DNA from 2 places in the Kitasatospora sp. NPDC034035 genome. Region 2 is predicted to be linked to the other one. Evidence: riboswitches for the same ligand, from Rfam matches in the RefSeq annotation. Region 2 holds a riboswitch; the other holds the start of a gene.
What was found. A riboswitch is a leader RNA that binds a small molecule or an ion and turns the genes downstream of it on or off. The one in region 2 is predicted to bind cyclic di-AMP.
Positions count from the first base shown of each region.

Region 1 (4,000 bases), on a different contig from region 2:
TCGAGGAGAACGTCAAGCCCGGCGGCGTGAAGCCCTGCCGCACCACCGCCTTCGTCGAGCTGCCGCAGGAGCCGATGCTGGTCGAGATCGACGCCCAGGCCGTCGTCGCCTGACGATCCGGCCGACCCGAGGGCCCGGACGGCACGTCCGGGCCCTCGGCGTTCCCCGAGGCCTGCTTGCCACACTTCGCCAGCAACATTAGGTTAGGCTCACCTAACTATCTGGAGGTCCGTCCATGAGCCTGCCAACCGGCGACACCGAGGTGCCCGAGCCCACCACCGCCGAACGGATCCACAGCCTGCTCAGCACGACCTCCTCGCTCGCCGTCCGCGCCCTGGGCGAGCAGCACGACCTGGACGGCCCGGTCTCCGCCCACGGCTCCCGCCTGCGGCTGCGCGCCCCGCTGGACACCCCGCTCACCGTGGCCGCGGCCCACGCCGCCGAGGGCCTCGCCGTCATCCTCGATGTCACCGACGTCGCCCCCGTCGCCGTCCGCGACCGCGTCCGCGCCCGCCTCACCCTGGCCGGCCGGCTGCACCTGGCCCACCTCGCCGACGACGGCCTCAGCGTCCACCTGCGGGTGGACGTCGCCCACGCCGTCCTCGCCACCCCGTACGGCACCGGCGCGGTCACCGCCGCCGACCTCGCCCTCGCCGCCCCCGACCCGATGGCCCGCCACGAGGCGGCGATGCTCACCCACTTCGCCGACGACCACGCCGACGCACTCGAGGTCCTTTCCCGCCTGCTCGACCCGGTGCTGCTCGCCCGGAACCCGGACGTCCGCCCGCTCGCCCTGGACCGCCACGGCCTGGTGCTGCGCCTGGACCACCCCGACGGCCACCGCGACGTCCGCCTGGTCTTCCCCGAACCGGCCCGCGACACCGAGGACTTGGGCCACCGGATGCACGACCTGCTGGCCGCCGCCCGGTACGGTCAGCCGGCCCACCGCAGCTGAGTCGCCGGCTCACCGCCCGGCCGCGTCCTCCTCACGTACCGCCCGGACCACCACCGGCGCACCGCGAACGCCACCCCGACCCCGCCCCGACCCCGCCCCGAAAACGAACCGCCGACCCCGAAAACGGCAGCGGCCGGCCCGGCTCGCGAGGAAGTGAATCCCGCGAGCCGGGCCGGCCTGGGCGTGTCCCGCGCCCATGTCCACTGCACGGCGATCACCCGGTCGAGCGGTCACCCGACATGACCATCCCGGAGGATCGATTCGCTCCGCAGCAGCGGTGGTTCCTGAAACCCCGACAGGGTCAGAGCGCGACGCCGTGCGCGCGCAGGTAGGCGACCGGGTCGATGTCCGAGCCGTACTCCGGGCCGGTGCGGATCTCGAAGTGCAGGTGCGGGCCGGTCACGTTGCCGGTGGCGCCGGAGAGGCCGAGCTGCTGGCCGACGGTGACGGTCTGACCGATCTTCACACCGATCACGGAGAGGTGCGCGTACTCGGCGTAGTGGCCGTCGGCGAGCTTGATCTCGACCTCGTTGCCGTAGGCGCCGCCGTTGCCGGCCTTGACCACGACACCGTTGGCGACGGCGCGCAGCGGGGTGCCGGTGGAGGCCACGAAGTCCTGGCCGGTGTGGTGGCCGGAGGCCCACATCGAGCCGGCCACGCCGTAGGCCTCGCCGAGCACCGGGTGGGCCAGCGGCGCGACGAAGCCGGAGGCGGCGGCGACCGGAGCGGCGGTCACGGCCTGGGCCGGAGCGGCGGTCTGAACCTGGGTCTGCACCTGGGCGGCCGGCTTGGCGGCCTCGGTCTTGACCTGGACCTGGGCCTGCGGCTTGGCGGCCGAAGCGGCCTGGGTGACCGGAGCGGCCGGCTTGGCGGGCTTGGCCGGGGCGACGTCCGCGGACGGCGCGGCAGCGTGGCCGGCGATCGCGAACTGCTGGCCCGGGAAGATCAGGTTCGGGTTGGCGCCGACGACCGAGCGGTTCTGCTCGTACAGCGCGTGCCAGCCGCCCTCGACGTGCTTGGCGTCGGCGATCTTGGACAGGGTGTCGCCGCTGACGACGCGGTAGCTCTCGTGCGCGGCGGCCGGAGCGGCCTGGGCCGGCGCGGCCTGAGCCGGCGCGGCGTCGACGGCGGTGGTGGAGGCGGCGGCCTGCGGGGCCGGGGCGACCGGGGCGGTGTGGGCCTGGGCGCTCATCGCGGTGACGAGCGGGAGGGCGAAGGAGACACCGGTGACGGCGGTGGCGATGCCGATGCGGGCGGCGCGGGGCAGGGCGATACGACGAGCCTGAGCAGGCATGGAAGTTTCCTCTCCGACGCCTGCGAGGTGAGCTGTCGGGTTCGGGCTGGAGTTGCCCGGCCGCATGCGCGGCTTCACCCCAAGCCGGCCCTGGACGCCGCGCCCTGAGGCACGAACTTCCGGTCCGGCGACTTACCTGTGGGTCCCCCGCTCCTGCCGTACAGAGTTCAGTTCGAACCACCGGGAAGCGGCAGGACTCGGCGTTCCACCCGGTGGATCCGTCCGGACTGGCCGGGCGGTCGCTGAACTAAAACCCATCCGTTCGGGTGAAGCAATGTCGATCTCTTGAATCGGCAACCATCCCCCGGGGTGCGGTGACTCTCCGGATGATCCGCTGCACGGTGCGTACGCGATCCATTCACCCCGCGCCACTGATCCACGACCGTGCGCCGACATCGACGGCACTGCGCGGTCGTCCGCTCACGCACCGCACACCACCGACACACCCGCCGGTGACCCTTGTCACGCGGGCCTCACGGGGAGCAGGATCGGGCCGTGGCCACTTCCGAGGCCGGCACCCTGCGCCTGGGCACCGCGCAGGGTCGCTGGGTACTACTGGCGACGGTGCTCGGCTCCAGCATGGCGATGCTGGACGGCACCGTGGTGAACGTCGCCCTGCCCCGCATCGGCGCCGACCTCGGCGCCTCCCTGGCGTCCCTTCAGTGGACGCTGAACGGCTATCTGCTCACCCTGGCGGGCCTGATCCTGCTCGGCGGCGCGCTCGGCGACCGGTACGGAAGGCGCCGGGTCTTCCTCATCGGCGTGGTCTGGTTCGCCGCCGCCTCCGCGGCCTGCGCCGCCGCGCCGAACATCCAGGTGCTGATCGCCGCCCGCGCCGTCCAGGGCATCGGCGGGGCGCTGCTCACCCCCGGCTCGCTCGCCATGCTCCAAGCCGTCTTCGACCCTGACGACCGCTCGGCCGCGGTCGGGCTGTGGTCGGGCCTCGGCGGCGTGTCGGCCGCGGTCGGCCCCTTCCTCGGCGGCTGGCTGGTGGACGGCCCGGGCTGGCGCTGGATCTTCCTGCTGAACCTGCCGCTCGCGGCCGCCGTGATCACGGTCACCACGCGGTACGTGCCGGAGAGCCGGGACGAGAGCGCCACCGGCCGCTTCGACGTGCTCGGCGCGGTGCTCGCCGCGTTCGCCCTCGGCGCGATCACCTACGCGCTGACCGCCGCCGGGGAGGGCGTGTCCGCCGTGGTCTGGGTCAGCGGGTTGATCGGTGTGGTGCTCGGCGTCGCCTTCGTGGCCGTCGAGCGCCGCGCGCCCGATCCGATGCTGCCGCTCGGCCTGTTCTCCTCCCGGCTGTTCACCGCCGTGAACCTGGTCACCCTCTGCGTGTACGCGGCGTTCAGCGGCGTCTTCTTCCTGCTGGTGGTGCAGCTGCAGATCGTCGCCGGGTTCTCGCCGCTGGTCTCGGGCTTCGCGCTGGTGCCGATCACGGTGCTGATGCTGGGGCTGTCGGCGCGCGCCGGGCGCCTCGGCAAGCGGATCGGCCCGCGGATCCCGCTCACCGTCGGCCCGCTGCTGTGCGCCGCCGGGGTGCTGCTGATGCTGCGCATCGGCCCGGGCTCCTCCTACTGGGCGGACGTGCTGCCCGCCGTCACGGTGATGGGCTGCGGCATGACGCTGCTGGTCGCGCCGCTGACGGCCACCGTGCTGGCGGCCGTCGAGGTCCGGCACGCGGGCATCGCGAGCGGGGTGAACAACGCCGCCGCCCGCGCGGCCGGCCTGCTCGCGGTGGCCGCCCTCCC
Region 1 covers NZ_JBVISA010000026.1:36,203-40,202, reverse strand. The annotation lists gene ACZ52J_RS30375 (RidA family protein) at 1-113, shown strand, start outside; gene ACZ52J_RS30370 (DUF2470 domain-containing protein) at 236-955, shown strand; gene ACZ52J_RS30365 (M23 family metallopeptidase) at 1,257-2,249, opposite strand; cyclic di-AMP (ydaO/yuaA leader) riboswitch at 2,252-2,432, opposite strand; gene ACZ52J_RS30360 (DHA2 family efflux MFS transporter permease subunit) at 2,745-4,000, shown strand, end outside.
Region 1: linked by a shared signal. The riboswitch ahead of ACZ52J_RS30365 (M23 family metallopeptidase) and the one ahead of ACZ52J_RS04765 (M23 family metallopeptidase) in region 2 are both predicted to bind cyclic di-AMP.

Region 2 (4,000 bases):
GCCGCAGTTCGGCGAGGCCGCCGCTGACGTGCTTGTACAGCGAGGGGGTGGCGACCCCGGCCCGGGCGGCGACGGCGGCCAGGGTGAGGGCGTCGGCGCCCTGTTCGTCGATGAGGGCGAGGGCGTGGTCGACGACCTGGTCGGGGGTCAGTCCTACGCGGGGCATGGTTTCGGCTTCTCCGTACGGAAGTCGGGCGACGGGTCGGGCCGGACGGCCGCTCGGTCGGGCGGCCGGGCCGGCGGTCAGGCGAGTTCGGCGAGGAAGGGCAGCAGGGCGTCCGTGGTGGCCTGCGGGTTGTCGGCCATCGGATAGTGCCCGGACCCCTCGATCATCGCCTTCCGCGCGCCGAGTGCCGCGACCTGCCGGTCGGCGACGAGTTCCGGCTTTGGGAAGTCGGGGTCCTTGCTGCCCATGACCACCAGCGCCGGGCACCGCACGGCGGCCGTCCAGCCGGCCGGCGACGAGTCCCCGGTGACGTATCCGCGGGTGGCGGTCTTGCGGCCCGGGGTGCGCAGGGCGGCGACCAGTCCGTCCACGTAGCCGTCGAAGTCGGCGGGCTTGGCGCCGGGGAAGGCCATCCGGCGCAGGTAGAAGCCCCAGAAGGCGGGCCAGTGGACGAGGGCCGCGCTCATCAGGCGGAGGGCGCCGCGCATCAGGGCGCCGGGCTGCGGGTTCTCGACGAAGGCGTCGATCAGGACGATCCCGGCGATCCGCTCCGGGGCGTCCCCGGCGGCCTTGACGACCGTCGCGCCGGTGTAGGAGTTCCCGGCGAGGACGGCGCGTTCGATGCCGAGGTGGTCGAGCAGGGCGAGGACGTCGCCGGCGATGGCGGCGGGGCCGTAGTCGTCCCAGGCGATGGAGGATTCGCCGAAGCCGCGCAGGTCCATGGTGACGACGCGGTGGCCGGCGGCGACGAGCAGCGGGCGCAGGTGCCGGTACGCGGCCCGGCTGTCGAGCATTCCGGGGAGCAGGACGACGGGGGTGCCGTCGCCCTGTCGGGTGTCGTCGAAGGCGATCCGCCCGCCGGGGACGGTCAGGTACTGGGTGTCCGGGCTGATGGGGGCGTTCATGGTGGGCCTCCTCGGTCCTTCGCTGCGACATCGGCGCTGCTGCCGATAGCCATAAAGCTAAGGCTAATAGCCTTAGCCGTCAAGCCCTCGGCCGAAGAGAGTCTCGAAGGAACTGTCGAAGAGGGCGTCGACGGGAGAGGGGAAGGCTGGCTCGCCTCAGATCCCCTCGGGCTTGAACGGGTCGTGCTCGCTGAGCAGCTTCTCCAGTCGGGCCTGGTCGACCCGGCTGACGATCTCGTTCGACTCGTGCCGGTCCCGGATCACCTTCGCCAGGGTGAAGGAGGAGGTGACCGTGTAGAGGAGGCCGATCCCGAGGAATGCCCGAGTCCACCCGCCGACCGGCAGGTAGGCGATCCCGACGGCGAGGGCGGTGCCCGACAGGGCGAAGGAGAGGATGGCCTGGATGTAGTACGCGGCCGTCGTGCGGTTCTGCATCGGTGCGCTCATGGCGCCAGGATGCGGCCGCCCGGCCGGGCCGCACATGAGTAGGAGTACTCAGATGGGGTGCTCGCATGAGGGGTCGTTCGTTGACGTCCGATCACTCGCTCCACTGCCGTCCCGGACGGATGGCTTGGAATCAGAGCGTCCTAGGATTAACGTTTGATAACGCAGCGCGGTCGTCAACGCCGTTCCCAGACGGCACCGTGCGCCGTCGCCTAATCCCGCCGACCGGCCTCCGGGCAGGTCAGGGAGCCGGGGAACCATGTTCCTTGGGGTGAATCGGCGGGGCCCCGGCCCGGCCGTAGGAGACCTTCCTGCTCCGAACCCGTCAGCTAACCCGGTAGGCGCGAAGGAAGGAAAGGAGCGCGCCTCCGTGGCGTCGACGCACACCCCGGCACACCCGGCCGGCCCCGCAGCCGGTACCCAGCTCCTCGACCACCCCGGCGTGGACGGGCCCGAGGCCCTCGGCCCGGAGGCCGAGGCCAACCGGCACCGGATGCCGCGTCAGACCCGCGGCGCCTCCCCGCTGCTCGGCGTCACCGCCGTCGCCGCCACCCTCGGTGCCACCGGCTTCGCCTCGGCCACCCCGGCCGTCGCGCCCGCCATCGAGGCCCCCGACGAGACCCCGGTCGCGCTCGCCGCCGACCCCGGCCTCGCGCTCGCCGCCCGCATCCAGCAGCAGGCCGACAGCCAGCGCACCGCCGCCGAGGAGGGTGCCCGCGTGCAGGCCGCGCAGGAGGCCGAGGCCAAGGCCGCCGCCAAGGAGGCGGAGGCCAAGGCCGCCGCGACGGAGGCGGAGGCCAAGCGCGCCGCCGCCCTCACCCTCCCGGTGAAGGACTACCGGCTCTCCGCCCACTACGGCCAGAGCGCCCGCTACTGGGCCAACCTGCACACCGGCCTGGACTTCGCCGCCGACACCGGCACCCCGGTGTACGCGCTCGGCCAGGGCACCATCACCTCGGCCGGCTGGTCCGGCTCGTACGGCTACCGGATCGTCGAGACCCTGCCCGACGGCACCGAGATCTGGTACTGCCACCTCTCCTCGATCATCAAGGGCTCCGGCGGCGTCGCCTCCGGCCAGCAGATCGGCAAGGTCGGCGCGACCGGCAACGTCACCGGCCCGCACCTGCACCTGGAGGTGCGCCCCGGCGGCGGCGCCCCGGTCGACCCGGAGCCCTGGCTCCAGCAGCACGGCCTCAACCCGTAACGGACACCCGAAAGCCCCCGGTCGCACGCTCGGTTCGAGCGGCCGGGGGCTTTTCGCGGCGTCTCACTCCTCCGCGGGCAACTGCGCCACGTACGCGTCGATCTCCTCCTGGCCGGGCTCCGGCGCCAGCTCGGGGAACTCCGCCACCAGCAGCCGCGGCAGCCCCGGCACCGTCCACTCCCCGAACAGGTCGAGCGCCGCGTCGACCGCCGCCTCCTCGAACTGCCCGAAGTCACCGGCCAGCTCGTCCGGCATCGGCCGCCCGAGCGCGGTCAGCTCGGCCAGGTTGCGGTAGCTGCGCCGCATCAGGCCCTGCTCCAGCAGCCGCCGCGCGCCGTCCGTGGCCATGCCGACCGACAGCACCCGGCCCGGTCCCCAGCCCCGCTCGTCCGGCTCGTCCAGCCAGCCGGCCGGCACCAGCGACTCGTACGCGGCCAGCCGCTCCTCCTCCGGGAGCTCGCCGAAGCCGGTCAGCCAGTCCCGCACCGCCGCCTCGTCCGCGACGTCCACCCCGTACGCGTGCAGCAGCAGCGCGTACAGCCGGGGCCAGGTCACCAGGTCGGCGCGGCGCAGCAGCCCGGCCGCGACCTCGCCCTGCCACTCGGCCTCCGCGTGCAGCCGCTCCTGGCGCTTGGCGTTGAGCCGCCGGACCGCCCGCTGGTGGTCGATCAGCAACCGGACCGCGTCGCCGTACGCGAGCGGGTCCTCCTCGGGGGTGGGTTGGACGTACAGGTGGAGCCGCTCGTACAGCAGGTGCTCCACCGCGTCGGAGGTCAGTTCGGGCCAGCCGTCGTGCATCCTGCCCTCGCCCAGCTCCAGCAGCGCCAGCACCGCGCGCAGCGGCGCCTCGGCCACCGGCGTGCGGCCCTGCTCGGCCGCCCAGGCGAGCAGGTCGGCGGCCCTGGTGCGCGGGGCGAGTCGCAGGTCTTCGTCGTTCATAGTCCGAACGGTAGCCTCCGGGGGCCGGTAGGGTCGGCCGCCATGGTCCCCGTACGACTCACCGGCCCCCGGCTGGCCATCCGCGAGTACCACCACACCGACGGCGACGTGGACGCGCTGCACGCCCTGTTCGGCGACCCGGAGGTCACCCGCCACCTGCCGTTCGAGCCGTACGACCGCGAGACCTGCGCCGACCAGATCGAGCTCTACCTGGAGGAGGCGATGGCCGACGAGCGGGACACCTACCGGCTCGCCGTCACCAGGCTCGCCGACGCCGAGGACCCGCAGGACGCGACCCCGATCGGACACGCCGCACTCACCCTCGGGAAGCACCGCGCCGCC
Region 2 covers NZ_JBVISA010000002.1:422,439-426,438, forward strand. The annotation lists gene ACZ52J_RS04750 (TetR/AcrR family transcriptional regulator) at 1-166, opposite strand, end outside; gene ACZ52J_RS04755 (alpha/beta fold hydrolase) at 244-1,071, opposite strand; gene ACZ52J_RS04760 (YiaA/YiaB family inner membrane protein) at 1,228-1,518, opposite strand; cyclic di-AMP (ydaO/yuaA leader) riboswitch at 1,715-1,873, shown strand; gene ACZ52J_RS04765 (M23 family metallopeptidase) at 1,886-2,719, shown strand; gene ACZ52J_RS04770 (hypothetical protein) at 2,783-3,658, opposite strand; gene ACZ52J_RS04775 (GNAT family N-acetyltransferase) at 3,701-4,000, shown strand, end outside.